One region of the Pseudomonas sp. AC463 genome, then DNA from elsewhere that is predicted to be linked to it. Evidence: riboswitches for the same ligand, from Rfam matches in the RefSeq annotation. Region 1 holds a riboswitch; the other holds the start of a gene.
What was found. Region 1 has a riboswitch for manganese ahead of AC0IYH_RS15245 (TMEM165/GDT1 family protein). Riboswitches for the same ligand answer to the same signal wherever they lie in the genome.

Region 1 (11,872 bases):
GCGCCCGGGATCAGGCTGAGCACGCCTTCGAGCATGCCGATACCGGCGCGCAGGATCGGCACCACGGTAATTTTCTTACCGGCGATTTTCTCGACCTGGACGGGACCGGCCCAACCTGGAATCTCGTAGGTTTCCAGGGGCAGATCCTTGGTGGCTTCGTAAGTGAGCAACGCTCCGACTTCCTGAGCAAGCTCACGGAAATTCTTCGTGCTAATGTCGGCGCGGCGCATAAGGCCGAGCTTGTGCTGGATCAGCGGGTGGCGGATCTCGCGAGTGGGCATGGGAAAGGCTCCGGCGGCGGGCAAAAAAACCGGCCTAGATTAATCTATCCGAGGGTGTTGTCCTATAGACATCTAGTACGTTAGTCCATTAAGGCTTGCTCGGAGCGCACGAGAAGCGTACCTTCGCCCGCTTTTCTTGCCACAGCACCCCCTTGGAGAGCGCCATGTCCGCTGATCTCGAGCATATCCGTCAAATCATGCGCGAGGCTGACTGCCTGTACACCGAAGCGCAAGTCGAAGAAGCGATCGCCAAGGTCGGCGCACACATCACCCGCGAAATGGCCGACACCAACCCGGTGGTTTTCTGCGTGATGAACGGTGGCCTGATTTTCGCCGGCAAATTGCTGACTCATCTGCAGTTCCCGCTGGAAGCTTCCTACCTGCACGCCACTCGCTATCGCAACGAAACCACCGGCGGCGACCTGTTCTGGAAAGCCAAGCCGGAAGTCTCGTTCATCGACCGCGACGTATTGATCATCGACGACATTCTCGATGAAGGTCACACCCTGGGCGCGATCATCGACTTCTGCAAGCACGCCGGCGCGCGCAAAGTGCACACCGCCGTGCTGATCGACAAAGACCACGACCGCAAGGCCCGCCCGGACCTGAAAGCCGATTACGTCGGCCTGCCGTGCATCGACCGTTACATCTTCGGTTACGGCATGGACTACAAAGGCTACTGGCGCAACGCCAATGGGATCTTCGCCGTCAAAGGCATGTGATCCAGTCTCGGCGCAGGGTTGTCATGCTATCGTGCTTGGCCCCTGCGTCTGGAGCTGTCCATGAGCCTGTTGATTCGCACGTGCGCCGCCCTGGCGCTGACCCTCAGCCTGCCGCTGGCAGCCGCCCCCGCACCCTTGCACAGCCAGTTCCTGCCGCCGGATGACCTGACCCTGCGCGCCGAAACCCCCGACCAGCAGCAACTGCTGCAAGTCACCGAGTACGCGGTGGTGGTGGGTAACCAGCGTCAATCCAGCCAGCAACCGATCCCCGTCACCTCGCCGCTGATGATCCGCCTCAAGGGCAAACCCCTGAACAAGGGCGCGAGCATTGCCCAGGTGGTGCTCAATTTCGATGCCGAAAGCAAAAGCCTGAAAAAGCCGGTGTTCGATGACAGCAGCAAAACCCTGACCTTGTCCTACCCGCTGGCGCAGTACCGCGTGATCGTCGACCTGCTGCGCAATGACACGGTGTATGTGCAATTCCTCAGTTATGCCAACGGGCATATCTGGGCAGACTTGCACACGGGCGCCGTGCGTACAAAATAGCCAGAACACCGAAGATCAAAATGTGGGAGGGGGCAAGCCCCCTCCCACATTGGACCTCCTGCGCGCCGCACAGGTAGACTTCAACCCCCGTGTAAATGTCTGCAGGCTGGAGTCGGTAATGCGTAAAGATAAGAAACAGGTGATTGGTGATGAGATCGGCGACGATCAGATCAAGTTGTTCCTGGACTTCGAGCCGGTTGACGCAACTTCGCCGTCCCTGCACAAACTGATCAAGGCCTACCGTGGCCTGCGTATCGACGATTTCGAGCGGTTCCTGGGCTTCTTCAAGGAAGCCGGCCTGGACCTGGATGGCAAGGACGAGCAGGGCCAGACCTTCGTCGAGCTGATCAAGGACCAGCGCAACGCGCCTGAGTACATCGAGCTGATCGAAAAAGCCCGCGGCTAACGCTCGGAACCAAAAAAAACGCCCCGAGGGGCGTTTTTTTATTGCAGCCAAGCCTCAAGCGTAGCTTTCGGCCTCGTTGCTTTGCTCAACCAGTTCCAGGCTGATGTTGTTCTGCGCGTTGATCTTGCGGTACAGCTCGGCATCGGTCTCAAGGACCTTTTCCCGCGCCGGGAAGATCTCGTGCAGCTTGGTCGCCCACTCGCCCGCAGCCTTCTCGGGGAAGCAACGCTCGATCAGTTCCAGCATGATCGACACCGTCACCGAAGCACCCGGGGAAGCCCCCAGCAGCGCCGCCAGCGAGCCGTCTTTGGCCGCGACCAGCTCGGTGCCGAATTGCAGCACGCCGCCTTTTTTCGGGTCTTTCTTGATGATCTGCACACGTTGGCCGGCCACTTCCAGGCGCCAGTCTTCGGCTTTTGCTTCAGGGTAGAAGCGACGCAGGGATTCCAGGCGCTGTTCCATGGACTGGCGCACTTCGCTGACCAGGTACTTGGTCAGGTCCATGTTGTCGCGGGCCACGGCCAGCATCGGGCCGATGTTGCCGGCGCGGATCGACATCGGCAGGTCCAGGAACGAACCGTGCTTGAGGAACTTGGTGGTGAAGCCGGCGTATGGCCCGAACAGCAGGGATTTCTTGCCATCCACTACGCGGGTATCCAGGTGCGGTACCGACATCGGCGGCGAACCCACGGCGGCCTGGCTGTAGACCTTGGCCTGGTGGTGCTTGACCACTTCCGGGTTGTCGCAACGCAGCCATTGGCCACTGACCGGGAAGCCGCCAAAGCCTTTGCTTTCTTCGATGCCCGAGGCTTGCAGCAGCGGCAGGGCCGCGCCACCGGCGCCGAGGAACACGAACTTGGCGTCGACTTCGCGGCTGTTGCCGCTGTTGACGTCCTTGATGCTCACGGTCCAGCCGGCGCCGTTGCGCTTGAGGCCGGTGACGCGCTTGCAGTACTTGACCTGGGCATCCGGGGCGCTGGTCAGGTGGCCGAGCAGTTGGTTGGTCAGCGCGCCGAAGTTGACGTCGGTACCGTTCATGACACGGGTGGCGGCGATTTTTTCGTCGAGCGGGCGGCCCGGCATCATCAGCGGCATCCACTCGGCCATTTCGCTGCGGTCTTCGGTGTAGTGCATGTCCGAAAACGCGTGGTGCCGGCTGAGGGATTCAAAGCGCTTCTTGAGGAAGGACACGCCTTTGTCGCCCTGCACGAAGCTCAGGTGCGGCACCGGGCTGATAAAGGACTTGGACGAGCCAAAGGTGCCCTTTTTGGTCAGGTACGCCCAGAACTGCTTCGACACCTCGAACTGGGTGTTGATGTGCACGGCTTTCTTGATGTCGATGGAGCCATCGGCGGCCTGTGGCGTGTAGTTCAGCTCACACAGACCGGCGTGGCCGGTACCGGCATTGTTCCACGGGTTGGAACTTTCCGCGGCACCCGAGTCCATCAGCTCAACGACTTCCAGCGTGAGGCCGGGGTCGAGCTCTTTGAGCAGCACGGCCAGGGTGGCACTCATGATGCCGGCCCCTACCAGTACTACGTCGACTGCTTCGTTATGCGCCATTTAACGCGTCTCCAAAATCTGCAGCACCAAATTGACGGCATGGCTGCCAGGAGTGACGGGGCGTTTCACGTGTTGCCCCAGGTTACCCATGGCCAGGATCGCCATGTCCGATTCGCAATTCTTTGCAACTTCAGCGCACGCTTCCTGCCGGGCCTGTCTGCCTATGAACGCATTCATGGGCGCCTGTGGCAATTCGACTTATGGTCAAAGCGTGCGATTCGTGCAACCAATCCGTAACGGACAGGCTCAAGCTCCGGTTTTTGAGGCGTGCTCGGTCCTGTGTGGTTGGGCTGTTCCAGACGCTGATGGTGCTTGTACAAACGCCAAACTATTCATTTGCTCGCCACACTCTTGTGAAGTTGTGAAAACCCGTTTTTTCACGCTCTTTTGAAGACGTGAACCTCAAAAAAGGGCTGCCCCAGCCTGGCACCTGGCCCGCAAACCTCTGCCGACACGCGGCAAAACGGGCAAACAACTCAAGTGGCCGAGCGCAATGGCAGCTCTGGCAGATTCGGGTAAAGGCGGGTGGTTTGCAGAGAAAACAGCAAGCGCGCCAGCTTCACTCGATCTGTGTGGGCGGCTCTCTGTGGGCGATTTGGGTGGTTAACGCCGAGGCATTAACGGTGTTGCGAGGCCCGATCAGGAGACGTCCTTATAATCGGGGGGAGATTGTAGCGAAGAACGCCAAGGAAATGGGCGTGTTTTATGACTTTTATTAGGTGTTCGGTCAGGCGGCCAACGGCTGGTTTCGCAGCGACTGCGCTGGGCGTGGGCTTACCCGTGCGTGGGCCGGCAACGGGCGGTGCATCCAGCTCAAGCGGATTTCCTCGATTTCCACCCAGCCTTCACCGACGGGAGGCTGGCCGCATTCCTTGAAGGCCTGGCAGCGGCCTTGTGCATCGAGCAGGGCAAACTGGCGAAGGGCGGGCTTGCGGGTAAACAGCGACCAGAGAAAATGCATGGCGATCAACCTCCTGAGATTGAGGCCAAGCATGCCGTCTCGGGATGACGAGCCCGTGTTACAACCGTGACATCTCGGTGACATCGAACCGTGACGCCGTCGATAGGTCACAGGTTGTAACTGCCGCTAGTTCCCCGCCGTGGCGCCCCGCTATACTGCCGGCCTGTCGGTACCTGATTTCTGGAGAGAAGAGCATGTTGCAACGCCTGTTGTTCGGTTTGATCACTGTGACCAGTTTGACCCTGGTTGGCTGCGCCAACAGCCCGCAACAACTCACCCCTGAACCGAAGATCACCACGCAGTTGGCCCCGGTGGGCCATGGTCAGCCGGTGTCGGTACGTGTTGTGGACGGTCGCCCGTCGCCAACCCTGGGTTCGCGTGGCGGCCTGTACCCGGAAACTGCCCTGGTGTCGGTGAATGCTCAAGACGTGCTGCCCAAGCTGCAGGCCCAGGCCGAAGCGGCCGTACGCCTGCTGGGTTTCACCCCGGCCAACTCGCCGGGCGCGCCACAGTTGACCATCACCTTGGCAGAGCTGAAGTATCAGTCGCCTAAAGACGGCCTGTACGTCACTGAAGCGTCCATCGGTGCGACGTTCAAGTCCGACGTCACCGCCGGTACCCGTCGCTACAGTGGTCGCTACGGTGCATCGCTCAACCAGCGCTTCGGCATGTCGCCGAACCAGGAGACCAACACCAAGCTGGTCAGCGACGTGTTGAGTGACGCCTTGACCCGCCTGTTCAAAGACCCAAGCATCGGTTCGTTGCTCAGCTCGCAATAACCGCTGTCAAAAAAACCGGGCTCGGTGATGAGCCCGGTTTTTTTTCGCCTTGAGTTTTACGCGGCAGTGTCGATACAGAAGTCCAGCATGCTTACCCCCGTCAACAGATCGGCCTCCGGCAAGTCCGCATGCTGGTGCCCGCCAAGGGCGCAGTACACCAGCCAGTGACGGTCCTGGACGTTGAACGCCAGGCAGCCGACCAGCGCCTCTTGCTCATCGCTTGGGGCAATCAGATACAGCCGATCCTGGTTGTGCGCGTGCAGCATGACAAGCTCCCGAACGTTCGAAGGGCAACAGAGTGGCCTGTTAAGGTGACGTTCAGGTGACGCTGTAAATTACTGGATACATTAGCCGTCAATGGAGAAGGGAACGTTTCCGGCGCTGGAGGCCACTATCGTTCAGGTTTGTATCCGAACGGATACCAAGGCACTGTTTTACTGAGGTTTGTGATGGCGTTGCCCGCACTATTGATCAATGTTGCAGCTTTAGCGGTGGCCTGCCCGGGCGCGGCGCTGCTGTTTGTTACCCGCCTGCGCGAACAGCGCGCGATGGCCGAGCTGAGCGCCCAAAGCGAAGATCGCGCGATCGACCAGCCAATGTTGTTTCTGGATGTGCGCACCGAACGGGCGCACCGCATGGCGTACCGCATCGGGTTCGCCTGCCTGGGGCTGGCGCTGGCCATTTCCTGGCTCAGCACCCACCTCTAAACACACAGCAAAACAAATGTGGGAGGGGCGGTGCGACGATTCGACTTGCCCCCGACTGCAGTGTGTTAGCCAATTATTCATTAGCTGACCCACCGCTATCGGGGGCAAGTCGAATCGTCGCACCGCCCCTCCCACATTTTTAGTTCAGTGTTTTACAGAGGGATTCCGGCTTTTACGCGGTACTGATTACGCACCGGCGTCGCATATTGCACCACCAGAAACGGTCGGTGCTCCGCCGGGCACTCGTTCAAGCGCCGCTCCCACTCCGCCTTCGCCTTGGCCAGTTCATCCGCCGGGAATACGTCTGCGGCCTTGGGCACCTGCAATTGCGGATCGGCGTCGCTCCACTGGGCGTAAGCCAGGTAATGCACCGGGAACAGGCGGTAGCCGCCGAGAATCTGTCGATCCATTTCCACGGCCAGCACTTTGGTGTCTTCGAAACGCTCGGTAATCGGCGGCGCGAAGTTGATGTGCACACGGCCTTTGTAACCGGTGATGCCCAGAGCGATGCTCACGTCATCCTCACCCGGCGCCTTGGTGTAGGTGCCGGTGGTGGCGCGGATATACAGCTCGCGCGCCTTGGCCGAGTCGCACGGGTCGTACTCGTAGCTGATGGACACGGGCGTCAGGTTCAGCGACTGGATCACCTCGGCAAACGGCTCGTCCTTGCGGCTGACGTGGAACATCTTGAGGATCGCCGACTCGGTGCGGTCGTCCCCGTCCTTGGCGCGGCCTTCGGCCTGGGCGATCCAGATCGACTGGCAATCGTTGCGGATCGAATGGTTGATGTAGGCCGACAGCAGGTTGAACGCCGCCATCTTCTCCTTTCGCCCGGTGATCGAGCGGTGCACGATGAAGCTCTTGTTCAGGCGCATCAGGTCGCTGACAAACGGCTTTTGCAGCAGGTTGTCACCGATGGCGATGCGTGGCGTCGGCAGGCCGGCGTGGTACACGGCGTAGTTGACGAAGGCCGGGTCCATCACGATGTCGCGGTGGTTGGCCAGGAACAGGTAGGCAACGCCGGATTTGAGCTGCTCGACGCCGGTGTAGGTGACGCCGTCGGTCGCGCGGTCGATGGTGTGGTCGACGTAGTATTCGACTTTGTCCTGCAGGGTGGCCACGGTGGTGACGCCGGCGAACTCACGGCGCAATTTGCGGGCGATCATCGGCTTGAGCAGCCAGCCCAGGGCGCCGGCAAAGCGCGGGAAGCGGAAGTGGGTCAGGATGTCCAGAAAGGCCTTGTCACTGAACAGTCGGTCCAGCACTGCCGGGACTTCGCTGTCGTTGTAAGGTCGGATGGTATCGAATTCGCCCATCATGCTCTCTTGTTAGAAACGGCTAGGGTAAGTAGAAGAAATATAAGGGTGCGGTGCGGGTAATGGGCCCGACCGGAAATAGCCCTGTAAATAGACCGGCGATTATACGCACAAGTCACCTGGGAGACCGCGATGGAAGAGGAATCGTACGAATGTCCTTATTGTGGGGAGATGGTCACGGCGTTGCTGGACCTGTCCGCGGGCGATCAGGAATATATAGAGGACTGCCCCGTGTGTTGCCGCCCGATCACGTTCGAGCTGCAAGTGCACGATGGCGAATGGATGCTGAACGTGCGCAGCGAAAACGAATGACGCCCAGCGCAAGTGATTGAACAGGTGCGCCCATGCAGCGAATCTACGAACCCGAAAACCTGATGGAAGGCGAGCTGCTGCAACAGATGCTCGCCAGCGAGGGCATAGAGGCGCACCTGGTGGGGCGCCATCTGCTCGGTGGTACCGGTGAATTGCCGATATTCGGCCTGTTGGGCCTGGAGGTGGACAACGACCGGGCCATCGACGCCCGCGAGCTGATTACCGCCTACATCGGCGCGCAGCCTTTGCCCGGCGACGAACCCGACAGCTTTCCCGACGTGCTGGTCTGTTAGGCTGTCGGTCGGTTTACCCCAAGAGTCGTGTTGCCCCATGTGTGGACGTTATGCCCTGTTTCGCTGGAATCCCGCCTTTGCTGCCTTGCCGGGCTTCCCGGCTGACCAGCAGCCCCAGTGGAACATCTCTCCGAATGATTCGGTGCTGATCCAGCGCCTGAGTGACGGCCAGCGCAGCCTGGCCCGTGCGCGCTGGGGCCTGACGCCGCCCTGGCTGACCGACTTGTCTCGCACCCCTGCCCACGCCCGCGCCGAAACCCTGGCCGAGCAACCGATGTTTCGCGAAGCGTTTCGCCAGCGTCGCTGCCTGCTGCCCGCCAACGGCTTCTACGAATGGCGCGGCACCCAGCGCAAGCGCCCCTACTGGCTCACGCCGGGAGAGGGCGCCAGCTTGTTTTTTGCCGCGATCTGGGAAGCCTATCCGGTGCAGGAGCAAGTGTGGCTGAGTACGGCAGTGGTGACCCAGGCCGCGCAGAGCCAGCGCCGACCATTGATTCTGGATGCGGCCGGGCAAGAAGCCTGGCTTGACCCCGAGACCCCATTGCATGTGCTGCAAGGCTTGTTGGCCAGTGAGCCTGCGCCGCTGCGTGAGCGGGTGCTGGCCAATATGATCAATGACCCCAAGCTCAACGGGCCGGAGTGTCTGACTCCAGGCTGAGCCGTGGGCGCACTGTAGGATGTATCTGAAAAACTGCGGTTACACGTCTGTTGTATCTGGCGTCGATACAAATGACCGCCTACGATACGCGCCATGTTTTCAGGGCGTCCTACAGGGAGAGAGAATTGATGAAGAAGTCATTGGCCATAAGTGTATTGGCGGCGGCAGTGCTGCTGGCTGGGTGTCAGTCGGTCAATACCACCAGCGGCGGCGCGGTTGGGGTAGAGCGCAAGCAGTACATGTTCAGCATGCTGTCGAGCCAGGAAGTCGACCAGATGTACGCCCAGTCCTACCAGCAGACCCTCGGCGAAGCCAGTGGCAAAGGCCTGGTGGACAAGACCAGCGCCAACGCCAAGCGCGTGCAGGCGATTGCCAAGCGCCTGATCGCCCAGGCGCCCACCTTCCGCCCGGATGCGGCGCAGTGGAAGTGGGAAGTGAACCTGATCAAGAGCGACGAGATGAACGCCAACTGCGGGCCTGGCGGCAAGATCTTCGTGTACAGCGCCTTGATCGACAACCTCAAGCTCACCGATGACGAACTGGCCGCCGTGATGGGCCATGAAATTGCGCACGCCTTGCGCGAGCATGGCCGTGAAGCCATGTCCAAGGCCTACGGCATCGAGATGGCGAAGCAGGGCGCCGGTGCGCTGTTCGGCCTCGGCCAGGACAGCCTGGCGCTGGCCGACACCGTGGCCAACTACGGCATGACCTTGCCCAACAGCCGCAGCAATGAAAACGAAGCCGACTTGATCGGCCTGGAACTCTCGGCCCGCGCCGGTTACAACCCGAACGCGGCGATCACGCTGTGGAACAAGATGGCCAAGGCCTCGGAAGGTTCGCCGCCGGAGTTCATGAGTACACACCCGGCGTCCGACAGCCGTATCGCCTCCTTGCAGGCGGCGATTCCGAAGGTGATGCCGCTTTACCAACAGGCCAAGAAGTCCTGATTCCAGGTTGAGTGAAGCTCCAAGTGTGGGAGGGGCGGTGCGACGATTCGACTTTCCCCCTCCCACATTTGATTGGGTTTACAAGCTTAGATCCAGCCGCTGCTCTGCATCGCCTTGTACACCGCGACTACGGCCAAGATGAAGAAGGCCGTAGCCGCTAGCCTGCGAATCATCGTCAACGGCAGCTTCTCCGCCGCAAAATTCCCCGCCAATACCACCGGCACGTTGGCAATCAACATGCCCAGCGTGGTGCCGATAATCACCAGCCACAGCTCCGGATACTGCGCCGCCAGCATCACCGTGGCGATCTGCGTCTTGTCACCGATTTCGGCGAGGAAGAACGCAATCAGCGTGGTCAGGAACGGCCCGAATTTGCGCGTGGTGCTGGCTTCGTCATCGTCGAGTTTATCCGGCACCAGGGTCCACAACGCCGTGGCGCAGAAGCTCGCCGCGAGTATCCAGTGCAACACTGCATCCGAAAAGAAACTGCCGAACCAGGCGCCCACGGCACCGGCAGCCGCATGGTTGGCCAGGGTCGCGGCGACGATGCCGGCGATAATTGGCCAGGGCTTGCGAAAGCGTGCAGCAAGAATGAGCGCGAGCAGTTGCGTCTTGTCGCCGATTTCGGCCAAGGCAACGATTGCGGTAGGAACGAGTAGTGAATCCAGCATCAGGTAAGTTTCCAGGGGCGGGTCGACACGGCTATGACACGTACAGCCTTCCCGCCCCGGGTAAGGTGTTCGTGTCATAGGTCTTGTCAAACCCCGGTCCGTCTGTGCGGACTCCTGGGTCGCATACGCCATGGTCTGTTGACCAAGTATGTTGACGTATGCCGGACGAGCGTGGCGCTCGTGGGAGACTACTCCCCTAGGACGGAGCGGATTCTGCCTAGGCAAAATCCATTCGGCAAGCCTTCTTTTTCAAACGCCCGTCAGCCGCGCTTGGCACGGTAGATGCGAAAACCATTGCCCTCGGCCTTGATCGCGCACACGCCCAAGTGCTCTTCGATCAGCGGCTGGTACTTGAGGAAACTGTTGGCGACCAGACGCAGTTCGCCGCCTTTTGCCAGGTGTTTCGCCGCTTTTCGCAGCAGGTTCTCGGTGGCGAAATAATCGGTGTGCACCCCGACATGGAACGGCGGGTTGCTCAAAATCGCGTTCAAACCCATCGGTGCGGCATCGATGCCATCACCGGTCAGCACCTCCGCTTCCAGGCCGTTGGCGGCCAGGGTCAAGCGGCTGCTGGCGGCGGCAAAGGCGTCCACATCCAGCATCGTCACCGTGTTGTGCGGGTAACGACGTTTTACCGCAGCGCCCAGTACGCCAGCGCCGCAGCCGAAGTCGAGCAAGTGGCCGCTGGGCAACTTATCCAGATGCTCCAACAGCAACTCGGTGCCGCGATCCAGGCGACCGTGGCTGAACACACCGGGCAGGCTCACCACCTTGAGCGGCCCTTCGGCCAGCGGTACCTCGAAGACCTGCGCCAGGCTTTCCAGCTCTACCGCTTGCGGGGCGTTGGCCACGGTGATTTGCCACAACTGGCAATGCCGCGCGCTGTCGAGCTTGCGCGGTTTGCCCAGTGGGATCATCTGTTTGGCCGCGCTTTCGATGCCGCCTTTTTTCTCCCCGACCAGAAACAGCTCGGCGCCGGGCAGCCGTGCGGCCACGGCGTTGAGCAGGTAATCGGTGAGGTCCTTGGACTTGGGCAGGAAGATCACCGCCGCATCAAACCCACGCTCGGGCACATTTACGCCGAACAGGCTGCGCTCGGCGAAGCGCGCGTCGAGCGCCGCCTGGTCGCCGGCATGCCAGCACCAGCCGTGGGCGTTGGGCAGGCGGCCGAGCAAGTCGTCGGCAGGCAACCCCACCAGCAGCAGGTTGCCTTGAAAAAGTTCGGCCTGACGAAGCAGTACTTCACTGCGCGGATCCATGGTCTGCTCCTTGAAAAGGGGCGCAGTTTATCAACTCACAACCCGCAGCGGGGCACCGTCGAAAAAGCCTCGAGCGTTTTCGGTCAGTTGCCCGACGATGCGCTGCCGCGCTTCGCGACTGCCCCAGGCGTTGTGCGGCGTGACGATCAGCCGAGGGATATCGCCAGCCAGCAACGGGTTGCCGTTGATTGGCGGTTCCACGCTGAGCACATCGGTGGCCGCGCCTCCCAGATGGCCACTGCGCAGGGCATCGGCCAAGGCCTGTTCGTTGATCAAGCCACCACGTGCGGTGTTGACCACAAACGCGCCCGGCTTGAGCAGCGCCAGTTCGCGGGCGCCGATAAAGTCGCGAGTGTGTTCGTTGAGCGGGCAGTGCAGGGTGAGCGCGTCGACCTGGCTGAGCAGCTCATCCAGCGGCACGCGGTCGGCACGGGCAGGGCGCCCTGGAATC
Region 2 (11,872 bases), on a different contig from region 1:
TGGCGGCGGTTTGCCGGGCGGTGGAGAGGTTAAAAATGTTCAAGCGCGCACATACTCACGGATTTATCAGGGACTCGACATTAAGACGGTTTTCCGGCCCCGGGACCGAACCGCTGGATCACTTTTCTTTCCAGGCGCTTGGCGCAGTGGCCCAGGGCGGCCTTGATTTCCTTCTCGACCATGCGCGTGGAAATCCCGAAACGCTGGGAGATTTCCAGGTGCGGCGCCTCTTCCAGGCGCGCGGCAATCAGGATTTTTCGGCGGCGTGCCGGCAGCTCGTAGAGGGCCTTGACCAGGGACTGGATTTCTTTCTGGCCGCCCACCACCCGCGAGGGGTCCTGGGCTTCGTCGGCGCTTTGCAGCAACTCTTCCACTTCGCTGCCGGTGAGCAAACGCGCATCGGCCTGGCGACGGTCGGCGGCGATGTTCAGGGCCATGCGGTAGAGGTAGGCGTTGGGTTGCGCCAGGTTTGGCGGCACGTCCATGCGATCGACCCGCAGGTAGGTTTCGTGCAGGACGTCGTTGGCCAGGTCCTCCGAACCCAGGCGCTTGCGCAAACGCACCTTGAAGTCGTCGTAGGAGGCCAGGAACAGGCTGACCATCGTACTGTGCCCGGTATTTTTCATCCGCCCCAGGCTCCTTTTGCTGCTGTGCATTCCATGCGTATTCCTGTGGTGTCGGGCATCAGAAGTAAAGTCACCGGCTGGCGCAGTGAGCTTGGCGCCGGGCGATCCACCCGCGCCGTGCCCAGGCTGCGTACCAGTGCTTCATCGCGTTGTTCATCGCCGGTGGAGCTGACCAGCCGGCTGTGTTCGATCACACCCAATGGGTTGACCCAGACCTGCACCAGCGCGCGAAAACTGCCGGGGCGGGTCAGGGGCGAGCGGCACAGGCTGGCTTCGATTGCCTGCTGCAAGGCCGTGGCGTAGCTGTTGTTGATGCGCGCCGCGTGCCGTGCCGCCGCGCCCCGAGTAGCGGGTGGCGGGCTGACCTCGGGGGTCTGCAAGGTAAACGCATCGCTGCGTGCATAACGCGCCATCAGGCCACTCCCGGTCAGCAACATCGCCAGTGCCTCTTGCGCCGTAAAGCGCCCGCGCACACCGATGGAGCGCCGGCCTCGGGTCAACTCGCGGTCGACCAGCACCGCCATGCCGGTGGCGCGGCTATAGGCTTGCAGGGCGTGTTCCAGGTCCTGCGCCGGCAGGTTCAACACCAGCGGCGCTGACTCCGCCCGTACCGCCCCGGCAGCGCTGAGCAGCAACAGCAAGACCAGGGCGCATACGGCGCGCCGCCAGGCCCCCTGTTCACCCCCTGCTCTGCATCGCTGCACGGCCGACGCGCCCTAGAAAACCGTCATCCTGAGGCCAGTTTATGAACCTGATGTTACGGTGATAGCAAAAAAAACATCACGGTGACGGGAGGCCCGCTGCACTAGACTTCAAAGCCTAACGGCCCCTCTCCCCCGGGCCAGCCAGGAGGCTCCGATGAAGCTGCTACCGACCCTCGCCAGCCTGTTGCTGTGCGCCGCCCTGCCCTTCGCCGCCCATGCCGACAACTGCACGGAAGTCTCGGTGGATGGCTACAAGGCGCCCGACTATGGTTGCCTGAGCCAGCAGATGGGCAATGACTCGAATGCAACCAAGGCCGCGCAAAAAAACCGCGAGGCGCAGAACCTCGGCGTGGAAAAACGCCAGCCGAACAAAGTGGGCCTGGCCACGCCGGCGGCCACCAGCGTGCGCATGGGCAATACCTTCGGCACGTCGGTGAAGCCGCAGCGGCCATGAGCGGTTTGACAAAATTTTCATCTGCGCCCACCTATGATCGCCCTCCTCGTTGGGGAGTAACCGGCTTCTGACCCGTGCAGAAGCGTTCGTATCAACATATTCGGCAACCTGCCGTGGTACGAACACCGTTTGGTTGGTGAGACCAGCGACACCTCCATGCCTGAAGTCGGGCGTGTGGTGGTGTCGTTGTGTCCCATAGCCCGACTGGAAGCCTGACCGTGAACCCTATTTCCCTGATTCTCCTGGCCTTGGCCATGTCTACCGACGCCTTTGCGGCGGCCATCGGCAAAGGCTCCAGCCTGCATAAACCACGCCTGACCCAAGCCCTGCGCGCGGGCCTGATTTTTGGCGTGATCGAAGCCATCACGCCGATGATCGGCTGGGCCATCGGCCATGCCGCCACCCGCTGGGTGGAAAACTGGGACCACTGGATCGCCTTTACCCTACTGGTCGCCCTGGGTATGCACATGATCTGGAACGGGCTCAAGGCTGACGATGAGGAAGCCGAAAAGCCGACCCAGCATTCCTTCATGATCCTCGCCGTTACCGCTTTTGCCACCAGCATCGACGCGCTGGCGGTGGGCGTGGGCCTGGCGTTTGTCGACGTGAATATCCTGGTGGCCTCGGCGGCCATTGGCCTGGCGACCATGACCATGGTGACCCTTGGCATGATGCTCGGCCGGGTGCTGGGCACGGTGGTGGGCAAGCGTGCCGAGATGGTGGGGGGTGTGGTGTTGATGCTGGTGGGTGCGACGATTCTTTATGAGCATCTCTCGGCCTAAAGAACAACCGAGAGCAAATGTGGGAGGGGGCAAGCCCCCTCCCACAGGGTCCCTCAGTGTTTTGGGGAATGTGGACTCAGGCTGCGTGGCTTTCCTTTTTCAGACTGTCCATATCGATCACAAACCGGTACTTCACATCACCCTTGAGCATCCGCTCATACGCTTCATTGATGCCCTGGATATCGATCATCTCCACATCCGAGACAATCCCGTGCTTGGCGCAGAAGTCGAGCATGTCCTGGGTTTCCTGAATGCCGCCGATCAACGAGCCGGCCAGGCTGCGGCGCTTGAAGATCAAGCCGAACACCGCCGGCGACGGATGCGGGCTGTCGGGCGCGCCGACCAGGGTCATGGTGCCGTCGCGCTTGAGCAGGTTGAGGAAGGCGTCGAGGTTGTGCGGCGCAGCGACGGTGTTGAGGATGAAGTCCAGGCTGTTGGCGACCTTGGCCATTTCATCCGCGTTCTTGGACACCACCACCTGGTCGGCGCCCAGGCGCAGGCCGTCTTCACGCTTGTTCGGTGAGGTGGTGAACAGCGTCACATGTGCGCCCATGGCATGGGCGATCTTCACCGCCATATGCCCCAGGCCACCCAGCCCGACCACACCGACCTTTTTGCCAGGGCCAACCTTCCAGTGGTGCAGCGGCGAGTAGGTGGTGATGCCCGCGCACAGCAACGGCGCCACGGCGGCCAGGTTGGAATCGTCGTGGGAGATGCGCAGCACGAATTTTTCCTTGACCACGATGCTGTCCGAGTAGCCGCCAAAGGTGTTTTCACCGCCGAACACCGGGCCGTTGTAGGTACCGGTAAAGCCGTTCTCGCAGTATTGCTCCTCGCCCTCGGCGCAGGATGGGCAGTGTTGGCAGCTGTCGACCATACAACCCACGCCAGCCAGGTCACCGACCTTGAATTTCTTCACGTTGCCGCCCACTGCCGTCACACGGCCGACGATTTCGTGGCCGGGCACCGAGGGGTACAGGGTGTTGTGCCACTCGTTGCGTGCGGTGTGCAGGTCGGAGTGGCAGACGCCGCAATAGAGGATATCGATCTGTACGTCGTCAGCCCCTGGCGCGCGGCGCTCGAAGGTATAGGGCTTGAGGGAATCCTTGGCGTTCTGGGCGGCGTAGCTGTAAGTCTTGGCCATTTCGTTCACCTGTGTGATCTGACGGTAGAAGTCAATGGACCAGCATAGACGCTGAACCGTTCAACCGAGCACACCCGTACAAGCCCTTCGTCCGGTTTGGCGCAATAGTGAGCTGGAGTCTTTTTGCCCCCTCACCCAGGAGTTTTCCATGAGCACATTTGTTGCAAAAGACGGTACCCAGATCTACTTCAAGGATTGGGGCAGCGGCAAGCCCGTGCTGTTCAGCCACGGCTGGCCGCTGGATGCCGACATGTGGGAATACCAGATGGAATACCTGAGCAGCCGCGGCTACCGCACCATCGCGTTCGACCGCCGTGGTTTTGGCCGTTCGGACCAACCCTGGACCGGCAATGACTACAACACCTTCGCCGACGACATCGCGCAGTTGATCGAGCATCTGGACCTCAAGGACGTGACCCTGGTGGGCTTCTCCATGGGTGGCGGCGACGTGGCCCGCTACATTGCCCGCCACGGCAGCGCGCGGGTTGCCGGCCTGGTGTTGCTGGGCGCGGTCACGCCGGTCATGGGTCAGAAACCCGATTATCCGCAGGGTGTGCCTGCCGAAGTGTTTGAAGGCATCAAGGCGGGCCTGTTGAAAGACCGTGCGCAATTTATCGCCGACTTCAACACGCCATTCTTCGGCATCAATAAACGCCAGGTGGTTTCCGCAGGCGTGCTGACGCAGACCCTGCAAATTGCCCTGCAAGCCTCGCTCAAATCCACCATCGACTGCGTAACTGCATTCGACGAAACCGACTTCCGCCCGGACATGGCCAAGATCGACGTACCAACCCTGGTGATCCACGGCGATGGCGACCAGATCGTACCGTTCGAAACCACCGGTAAAGTCGCGGCCGAGATGATCAAGGGCGCTGAACTCAAGGTCTACAAGGATGCGCCCCACGGCTTTGCCGTGACCCATGCGCAGGCCTTGAACGAAGACCTGCTGGCGTTCCTCAGCCGCTGAAGCAGCTGAAGCACCCCTCTCCTTGTTTGGCCGGGCTTGCCCGGCCTTTTTTTTGCTCAGGAGAAACGTTGGCCAAGGCTCAAGCGCCCCGGCCCGGCAATCAACACGCTGGTGAAGATGATCAGCAGCAACCAGCCGAACTGCCCTTCAAACAACGTCCACTCCGGGTGCACCACCACCATCGCGATCAACAGCACCGCCAGGATCGGCAGGCATGCCAGACGCACCAACACCCCGGTGATGATCAGCAGCGGGCACAACACCTCGGCAAAAATCGCCAGCAGCAAGGTGACATGCGCACCGAGGTGGAACGGGTCTTCGATCAGCTTCAACTGCTCGCTGTAGTTGAGCAATTTGGGCAAGCCGTGCACCCATAGCAAAAACAGCGCCCCGCTGACCCGCAGAAACAGCAGCCCCAGGTTCTGGTTTCTTGATTCGTTCATAAATTGCCTGCGTCCTTAGAAAATCACCAACCGCGAGTCTGTTCCCTTGGACGTACGCACGCTTGCAACCGTGTGCTGACCTCACTCCCCCGTGCCGGCAAACCCGGCGACAATTTCATCGATCACCACCCGCACCCGCGCGGTGTGGCGCAGGTCGGCGTGGGTCACCAGCCACACGTCGTAGGGCAGTGGCCGCGTGCGCTGCGGCCACAGGCGCACCAGGCCGTCGCGTTCGCCGGTGTAGATGGGGATTTCGCCAATGCCGATGCCGGCAGCGATGGAGCGGCGCACCAGCAGGCTCGAACTCAATGCAGCTACAATCCGCCCGCGCCCCAAGGGTTCGGACACCAGGGTCATGTCCTTCTGGGTTTGCAGGTAAGGCTGGTAGACCACCAGGTCGTGGCCTTCAAACAGGCTGCCGGGCTCGGGGATGCCATGGCGGTCGACGTAGGCCCGTGAGGCAAACAAACCCACTGGCCAGCGCGCGATGCGCCGGGCGATCAGGTCGGGGTTGTCGGGCCGGGTGTTGCGCACGGCGATGTCGGTTTCACGCTTGGCCAGGCTGAGGAACTGCGTGGATGCATCAAGCTGCACGCGCACGTCGGGGTGCTGTTCATGCAGACGGGCAATCGCCGGGATCATGAAATCGATGGCCAGGGAGTCGGTGGTGCTGACGCGCACGATGCCGGTGAGGCGCTCGTCCAGGCCCTGGATCTGGCGCTCCAGGTCGAGGGCCGAGCGTTCCATTTTCTCCACCGAACGCAGCGCGGCTTCGCCCACGGCGGTCAGCGCGTAGCCCTCGGAGGTGCGCAGAAACAAGGTCGCACCGAGGGATTTTTCCAGCGCATTGACGCGTCGGCCAACGGTGGCCTGGTCCACCCCCAGCACCCGTGCCGCACCGCGCAGGGTGGACTCGCGGCACACCGCCAGGAACACCCGTGCATCGTCCCAATTCATGTTGATTCCTTATGCTGCGTATATGCATCAGAGCGCCGTGTAATCGCTGCATTATTGCATCAACAATCGCGGATATGCTGGGCGCCAGAGAAAAATACCCAGGACAGCCATCATGCAAAACACTCAAACACGCAGCGCGGTCTGGCTGCCCATCTTCGCCGGCCTTTGCGCCAGCCTGGTCAGCATCGGCCTGGCGCGCTTTGCCTACACGCCGTTGATCCCGAGTTTGATCCAGGCGCAGTGGTTTTCCGCCAGCGACGTGGTGTACCTCGGCGCCGCCAACCTGGTGGGTTACCTGATCGGCGCGCTGATCGGCCGGCCCCTCGCCCAACGCAGCTCCAACAAGACTGCGCTGCGCTTCATGATGGTGGCGGTGACGCTGGCGTTTTTTGCCTGTGGTTTCCCGTTGTCGGTGGTGTGGTTCTTCGCCTGGCGCCTGCTGTCGGGCATCGCCGGTGGCGCGATCATGGTGCTGGTGGCCGCCACCGTGCTGCCCCATGTGCCGGCGGAACGCCGTGGCCTGGCCAGCGGCGCGATCTTCCTCGGCATCGGCCTGGGCATTGCCGCCTCGGGCACCCTGGTGCCGCCGTTGTTGAGCCTTGGCCTGCAACAGACCTGGTTCGGCCTCGGCCTGCTGGCCGTGGTGCTCACCGCCGCCAGTTGGTTTGCCTGGCCTACCGGCAGCGTGCATGAGGCTGCGGCGCCAGCGGGCAGCGCGTCGCCGACTCCGGCCGGTGTGTACCTGTTGTTTGCCCAGTACGCGTTTATGGCGGCGGGCCTGGTGCCGGCCATGGTGTTCCTGGTGGATTACGTGGCCCGTGGCCTGGGAGACGGCGCGCATGTCGGCGCGATGATCTGGGTGATGTATGGCCTGGGGGCGATTGTGGGGCCGGTGACTTATGGTTTCCTGGCCGACAAGCTCGGCGCACGCTGGAGCATTCGCCTGGTGTTGGTGGTGCAAGCGATGGCCGTTGGTTTGCTGCCGTTTGCCGGTTCGTTTACCGCGCTCGCCGTGCTGGCGGTGATCCTCGGTTCGTTCCCGCCGGGCATCGTGCCGCTGGCCCTGGCGCGGGTGCATGAATTGCTGCCCAACCATCATCAGCAACAAGTGGCGTGGAGCCGCGCCACCGTGTCCTTCGCCACCTTCCAGGCGCTGTCGGGCTTTGCCTACTCGGCCCTGTTCAACAGCAGCGGCGGCCAGCATGCTGTGCTGTTCATGATTGCGGCTGGCGCTATTGTGGTCGCACTGGCGCTGGAACTCGGCATGCTCTTGCTGAACCGCCGCCCACTCGCTAGGGTCCCAACCCATACGCTCATCGTTGCAGGTAATCTCAAATGACGCTTCCTAAAGAAATGACCCTGATCGAAATCACCACCCCCGGCGGCCCCGAAGTGCTGCAACCACGCCGCGCCGACGTGCCGGTGGCGGGCCCCGGCGAGATCCTGATTCGCGTGCACGCCGCCGGGGTCAACCGCCCCGACGCCTTGCAGCGCGCCGGCAAGTACCCGATGAAACCCGGCATGAGCCCCTACCCGGGCCTGGAGGTGGCGGGCGAAGTGGCGGCGCTGGGCGATGGTGTCTCGGCGTTCAAACTCGGCGACCGGGTTTGCGCGCTGACCAATGGCGGCGGCTATGCGCAATTTTGCAGCGTACCGGCCGGCCAGGCCTTGCCGATTCCCGAAGGCATGGACTGGATTCAGGCGGCCGCCGTGCCGGAAACCTTTTTCACCGTATGGGCCAACCTGTTCGGCCTCGGTGACGCCCACACCGGCCAGCGCGTGCTGATCCACGGCGGCACCAGCGGCATCGGCACTACCGCGCTGATGCTGTGCCGCGAGTTCGGCATCCAGGCTTTCGCCACCGCCGGCAGCGCCGACAAATGCGCAGCCATTGCCGGGCTGGGCGCCGAGCCGATCAATTATCGCGAGCAGGACTTCGCCGAAGTCATCGCCCAGCAGACCGACGGCCACGGCGTGGATGTGATTCTCGACATCATGGGGGGCTCGTACCTCAACAACAACCTCAAGGCCCTGGCCATGGACGGGCACCTGGTGATGCTGGGGTTCCTTGGCGGCGCCAAGGCCAATGACGTCGACCTGTTGACCATCCTCGGCAAACGCGCGGTGATCACCGGCTCGCTGCTGCGCGCCCGTACCCAGGAAGAAAAAGCCGCGATTGCCGAGCAACTGCGCGAGTACATCTGGCCGGTGCTGGCCGCCGGGCGTTGCCTGCCGATGATCGACAAGGTGTACGAATACACCGACGCGGCCCAGGCCCATGCGCGAATGGAAGGCGGGGATCACATCGGCAAGATTGTGTTGCGAGTGGAGTAATCTGCAGGCACCACAAATCAAATGTGGGAGGGGGCTTGACCCCGATAGCAGTGGGTCAGTCCATGATGCTGTGACTGATACACCGCCATCGGGAGCAAGCCCCCTCCCACATGGGTTACCTGTGCGCTGGATAGTCGGTGTAGCCCGCCTCTCCTCCGCCATACATCCCCTCTACCCGCAGCGGGTTCAACGGCCAGCCGTTGAAGATGCGCTGTGGCAGGTCCGGGTTGGCAATGAATGGCCGCCCGAATGCGATCAAGTCTGCCAACCCGGCGTCTACCAACCGGGCACCACGCTCGGCGGTGTAGCGACCGGCGTAGATAATGCGCCCGCTGAACGTGTCACGCACCGCGCGGCGGAAGGTTTCGGGCAGGTCGGGCGCGTTGTCCCAATCGGCTTCGGCGATGGAGACGTAGGCGATGCCCGCCGCTTCCAACACTTTGATCGCCTCGATGTAGGTGTGATGCGGGTCTTCTTCCACCAGGCCGATGTACACGCGGTCCTGGTCGGTGCCAGTGAACAACGGCGAAAAGCGCACGCCAAGTCGCTCCGGGCCGACCACGGCACTCACCGCTTCGACGATTTCGCGCAGAAAGCGCAGGCGGTTGTCCAGTGAGCCGCCGTATTCGTCGTCGCGCTGGTTGGAATGGGCCGAGATGAACTGGTTGACCAGGTAACCGTTGGCCGAGTGAATCTCCACCCCATCAAACCCTGCATCCAGGGCATTGCGGGCCGCCTGGGCGTACTGCCCGACCAATTGCTTGACCTCGGCGGTGCTCAAGGCGCGCGGCACCGGCGGCTGCATCAGTTCGCCCACGCCCGGCCCGGTCTGAATAAACGCCTTGGCCTGCAAGGCCGGTAGCGCCGAGGGTGCGACCGGTACTGCGCCGTCCGGCTGCAAGGCGTTATGGGACACACGCCCCACGTGCCACAGCTGGGCAAAGATCACCCCGCCGTCGGCATGCACCGCATCAGTGACTTTGCGCCAGCCATCGATCTGCGCCGGGGTGTAGATGCCTGGCGTCCAGGCATAGCCCTGGCCGCGTGGCTCGATCTGCGTGCCTTCGCTGACCATGAAACCGGCACTCGCGCGCTGGCGGTAATACTCGGCCATCAAGTCGGTGGCGATATCACCGGGTTGCGCGCTGCGTTGACGGGTCAACGGCGGCAGCACAATACGGTTGTTCAAGGTGTGGTGACCCAGTGTTACCGAGGTACTTAATACACTGTCAGTCATAGTAGAAACTCCAAATTCAGGACGAGCAAAAACGCTGGCGACTCTTGCGAGTCGCCAACCAATAACGGGTTTAATTAACTTAAGCGGTGAGTTTCAGCAGGGCCTTGGCCACATCGCTGGAGCTGCCAGGGTTTTGCCCGGTGACCAACAAGCCATCGACAATAACGAAGGATTGCCAATCAGCGCCCTTCTCATACTTGCCACCCAACTTGATGAATTCATCTTCAATCAGGAACGGCACCACATCGGTCAACTCCACGGCGGCTTCTTCCGAGTTGGAGAACCCGGTCACGCGGCGGCCTTTAATCAACGGGTCACCGTTGACGGCTTTAACGTGGCGCAAGGCGCCCGGCGCATGGCACACAAAGCCGATCGGCTTGCCGGCGCGCTCGAAGGCTTCGATCAGCGCGATGGAGGTCGGCGACTCCGCCAGGTCCCACAGCGGGCCGTGGCCGCCTGGGTAGAACACGGTGTCGAAGGCATCGGCGTTGAGCGTGTCCAGCTTCACGGTGCTGGCCAGGGCCTGCTGCGCAGCCGGGTCGGCGGCGAAACGGTGGGTTTGCTCGGTCTGGAAGTCCGGCAGGTCACTGACCGGGTCCAGCGGCGGCTGGCCGCCGGCCGGGGATGCCAGCACCACTTCGGCGCCGGCGTCCTTGAACGCGTAATAGGGAGCCGCAAATTCTTCGAGCCAGAAGCCGGTCTTGCGGCCGGTGTCGCCAAGCTGGTCGTGAGAGGTGAGTACCATTAATACTTTCATGTTCCAGTGCCTCGATCAGTGATTGTCAGTGTGTTCAGGGCTGCCCAACAGGTGTCGGGTCAGTGCCAGCGCCTCGTCAAAAGGCGCCGGTGTTCGGGTGATCTTGCTCATGACGCTGGCGCCCAGCCACAGGGCGTACAGCTGCTGCGCCAGGGCTCGCGGCGGGTGTTGCAACATCAACGAGCCGTCTTCGATGCCGCGCTGCATGGCCACGGCAAGCAAGGCGATGGTGCGTGAAGTGCCGCGCTGCAGCGCCAGGCGCATCGGCTCTGAAAGGTCTGACACCTCCGCGCCGAGTTTGACGGCAAGGCATTTGCCCGCGTCGGTGCAGTCGGTCTGGTTGTCGATCCAGCATTGCCAATAGCGCATCAACTTGGCGCACTGGGTTAGCCCAGGCTGGTTGAACAGCTGCTCCATGCCGTGCACGTAGTGGTCGAAGTAGCTGTCGAGCAACACCACGCCAAACGCATCTTTGGAGGTGAAGTAGTGATAGAACGAACCTTTGGGCACATCGGCGGCCTGCAGGATTTCGTTCAGGCCCACCGCAGAAAACCCCTTACGGCCGACAATTATCTGCGCCGTGTCCAGGATGGTCTGCCGCGCGCTTTTGGTTTCACTGTTCATGCTTCACTCCGTCCGATTAGACCAGTCGTCTAGTTCGTTGGGTGAATGTTAGGAGCCGGGGCAACTCCCCACAATGTCATATCCGCAAGGATTCCGGACATGGCGCAAAGTCGGTTGCCGTTTTCCTGGCAGCCGCCGACAATCCCCCCTCCTACGCCCCTGGAGACATGCGATGCACAGCGTTGCGCTGATGGTTTACCCGAACTTCCAATCCCTGAGCCTCAGCCTGGGCTCGGTGTTCGAGTGCGCGAACCTGCTGCGGGGCGAGCCGGCCTACGAGTTTCACCTGGTGTCGGAAAGCGGCGGCGCGGTGATGACCTCCCAGGGCTTCTCGGTGAATACCACGCCGATTCGGCCCGAGGGCTATGACACGCTGATCGTCAGCGGCTACCTGGAATTCCGCCTGCCCGAGGCCAACCTGCTGGAACTGGTCAAGGCCGCGTCTGTACAGTCGCGGCGGATCGCCTCGTTGTGCATGGGCATTTTCGTGCTGGCAGAGGCCGGGTTGCTGGAGGGCAAGCGCGCCACCACCCACTGGATTCACGCACCGGCGTTCCACAAGCGTTACCCGCACATCCGCCTGGAAGAAGACAAACTGTTTGTGGTCGACGGCCAGGTGTGGACCGGTGCCGGCATGAGCGCCGGGGTCGACCTGGCGCTGGCCATGGTCGAGAACGACCTGGGCGGCGACCTCGCCCGGCGCATTGCGCGCAAGCTGGTGATTGCCCAGCGTCGTGGCAGCGAGCAGTCGCAGCTGTCGGCCCTGCTGGAGCTGGACCCCAAGTCCGACCGCGTGCAACTGGCCCTGGCCTACGCCCGCGAAAACCTCACCCATGATTTGTC

Region 2: linked by a shared signal. The riboswitch ahead of mntP (manganese efflux pump MntP) and the one ahead of AC0IYH_RS15245 (TMEM165/GDT1 family protein) in region 1 are both predicted to bind manganese.

The regions. Positions count from the first base shown of each region.
Region 1 is NZ_CEEDDZ010000010.1:229,024-240,895, forward strand. Features, by position in the region: gene upp (uracil phosphoribosyltransferase) at 1-281, opposite strand, end outside; gene AC0IYH_RS15180 (hypoxanthine-guanine phosphoribosyltransferase) at 446-1,003, shown strand; gene AC0IYH_RS15185 (hypothetical protein) at 1,064-1,549, shown strand; gene AC0IYH_RS15190 (PA4642 family protein) at 1,668-1,955, shown strand; gene mqo (malate dehydrogenase (quinone)) at 2,010-3,518, opposite strand; gene AC0IYH_RS15200 (hypothetical protein) at 4,246-4,479, opposite strand; gene AC0IYH_RS15205 (YajG family lipoprotein) at 4,674-5,258, shown strand; gene AC0IYH_RS15210 (hypothetical protein) at 5,315-5,524, opposite strand; gene AC0IYH_RS15215 (hypothetical protein) at 5,708-5,965, shown strand; gene AC0IYH_RS15220 (1-acyl-sn-glycerol-3-phosphate acyltransferase) at 6,118-7,281, opposite strand; gene AC0IYH_RS15225 (CPXCG motif-containing cysteine-rich protein) at 7,414-7,593, shown strand; gene AC0IYH_RS15230 (putative signal transducing protein) at 7,626-7,886, shown strand; gene AC0IYH_RS15235 (SOS response-associated peptidase) at 7,924-8,544, shown strand; gene AC0IYH_RS15240 (M48 family metallopeptidase) at 8,673-9,491, shown strand; gene AC0IYH_RS15245 (TMEM165/GDT1 family protein) at 9,578-10,162, opposite strand; yybP-ykoY riboswitch at 10,251-10,372, opposite strand; gene AC0IYH_RS15250 (methyltransferase) at 10,423-11,421, opposite strand; gene AC0IYH_RS15255 (2-hydroxyacid dehydrogenase) at 11,452-11,872, opposite strand, start outside.
Region 2 is NZ_CEEDDZ010000013.1:140,987-152,858, forward strand. Features, by position in the region: gene AC0IYH_RS17825 (FecR family protein) at 1-43, opposite strand, end outside; gene AC0IYH_RS17830 (RNA polymerase sigma factor) at 81-626, opposite strand; gene AC0IYH_RS17835 (secretin and TonB N-terminal domain-containing protein) at 623-1,261, opposite strand; gene AC0IYH_RS17840 (hypothetical protein) at 1,485-1,784, shown strand; yybP-ykoY riboswitch at 1,824-1,992, shown strand; gene mntP (manganese efflux pump MntP) at 2,003-2,566, shown strand; gene AC0IYH_RS17850 (NAD(P)-dependent alcohol dehydrogenase) at 2,643-3,710, opposite strand; gene AC0IYH_RS17855 (alpha/beta fold hydrolase) at 3,859-4,677, shown strand; gene AC0IYH_RS17860 (DoxX family protein) at 4,734-5,120, opposite strand; gene AC0IYH_RS17865 (LysR family transcriptional regulator) at 5,202-6,077, opposite strand; gene AC0IYH_RS17870 (YbfB/YjiJ family MFS transporter) at 6,190-7,416, shown strand; gene AC0IYH_RS17875 (NAD(P)H-quinone oxidoreductase) at 7,413-8,411, shown strand; gene AC0IYH_RS17880 (alkene reductase) at 8,527-9,648, opposite strand; gene AC0IYH_RS17885 (type 1 glutamine amidotransferase domain-containing protein) at 9,728-10,405, opposite strand; gene AC0IYH_RS17890 (TetR/AcrR family transcriptional regulator) at 10,421-11,029, opposite strand; gene AC0IYH_RS17895 (GlxA family transcriptional regulator) at 11,202-11,872, shown strand, end outside.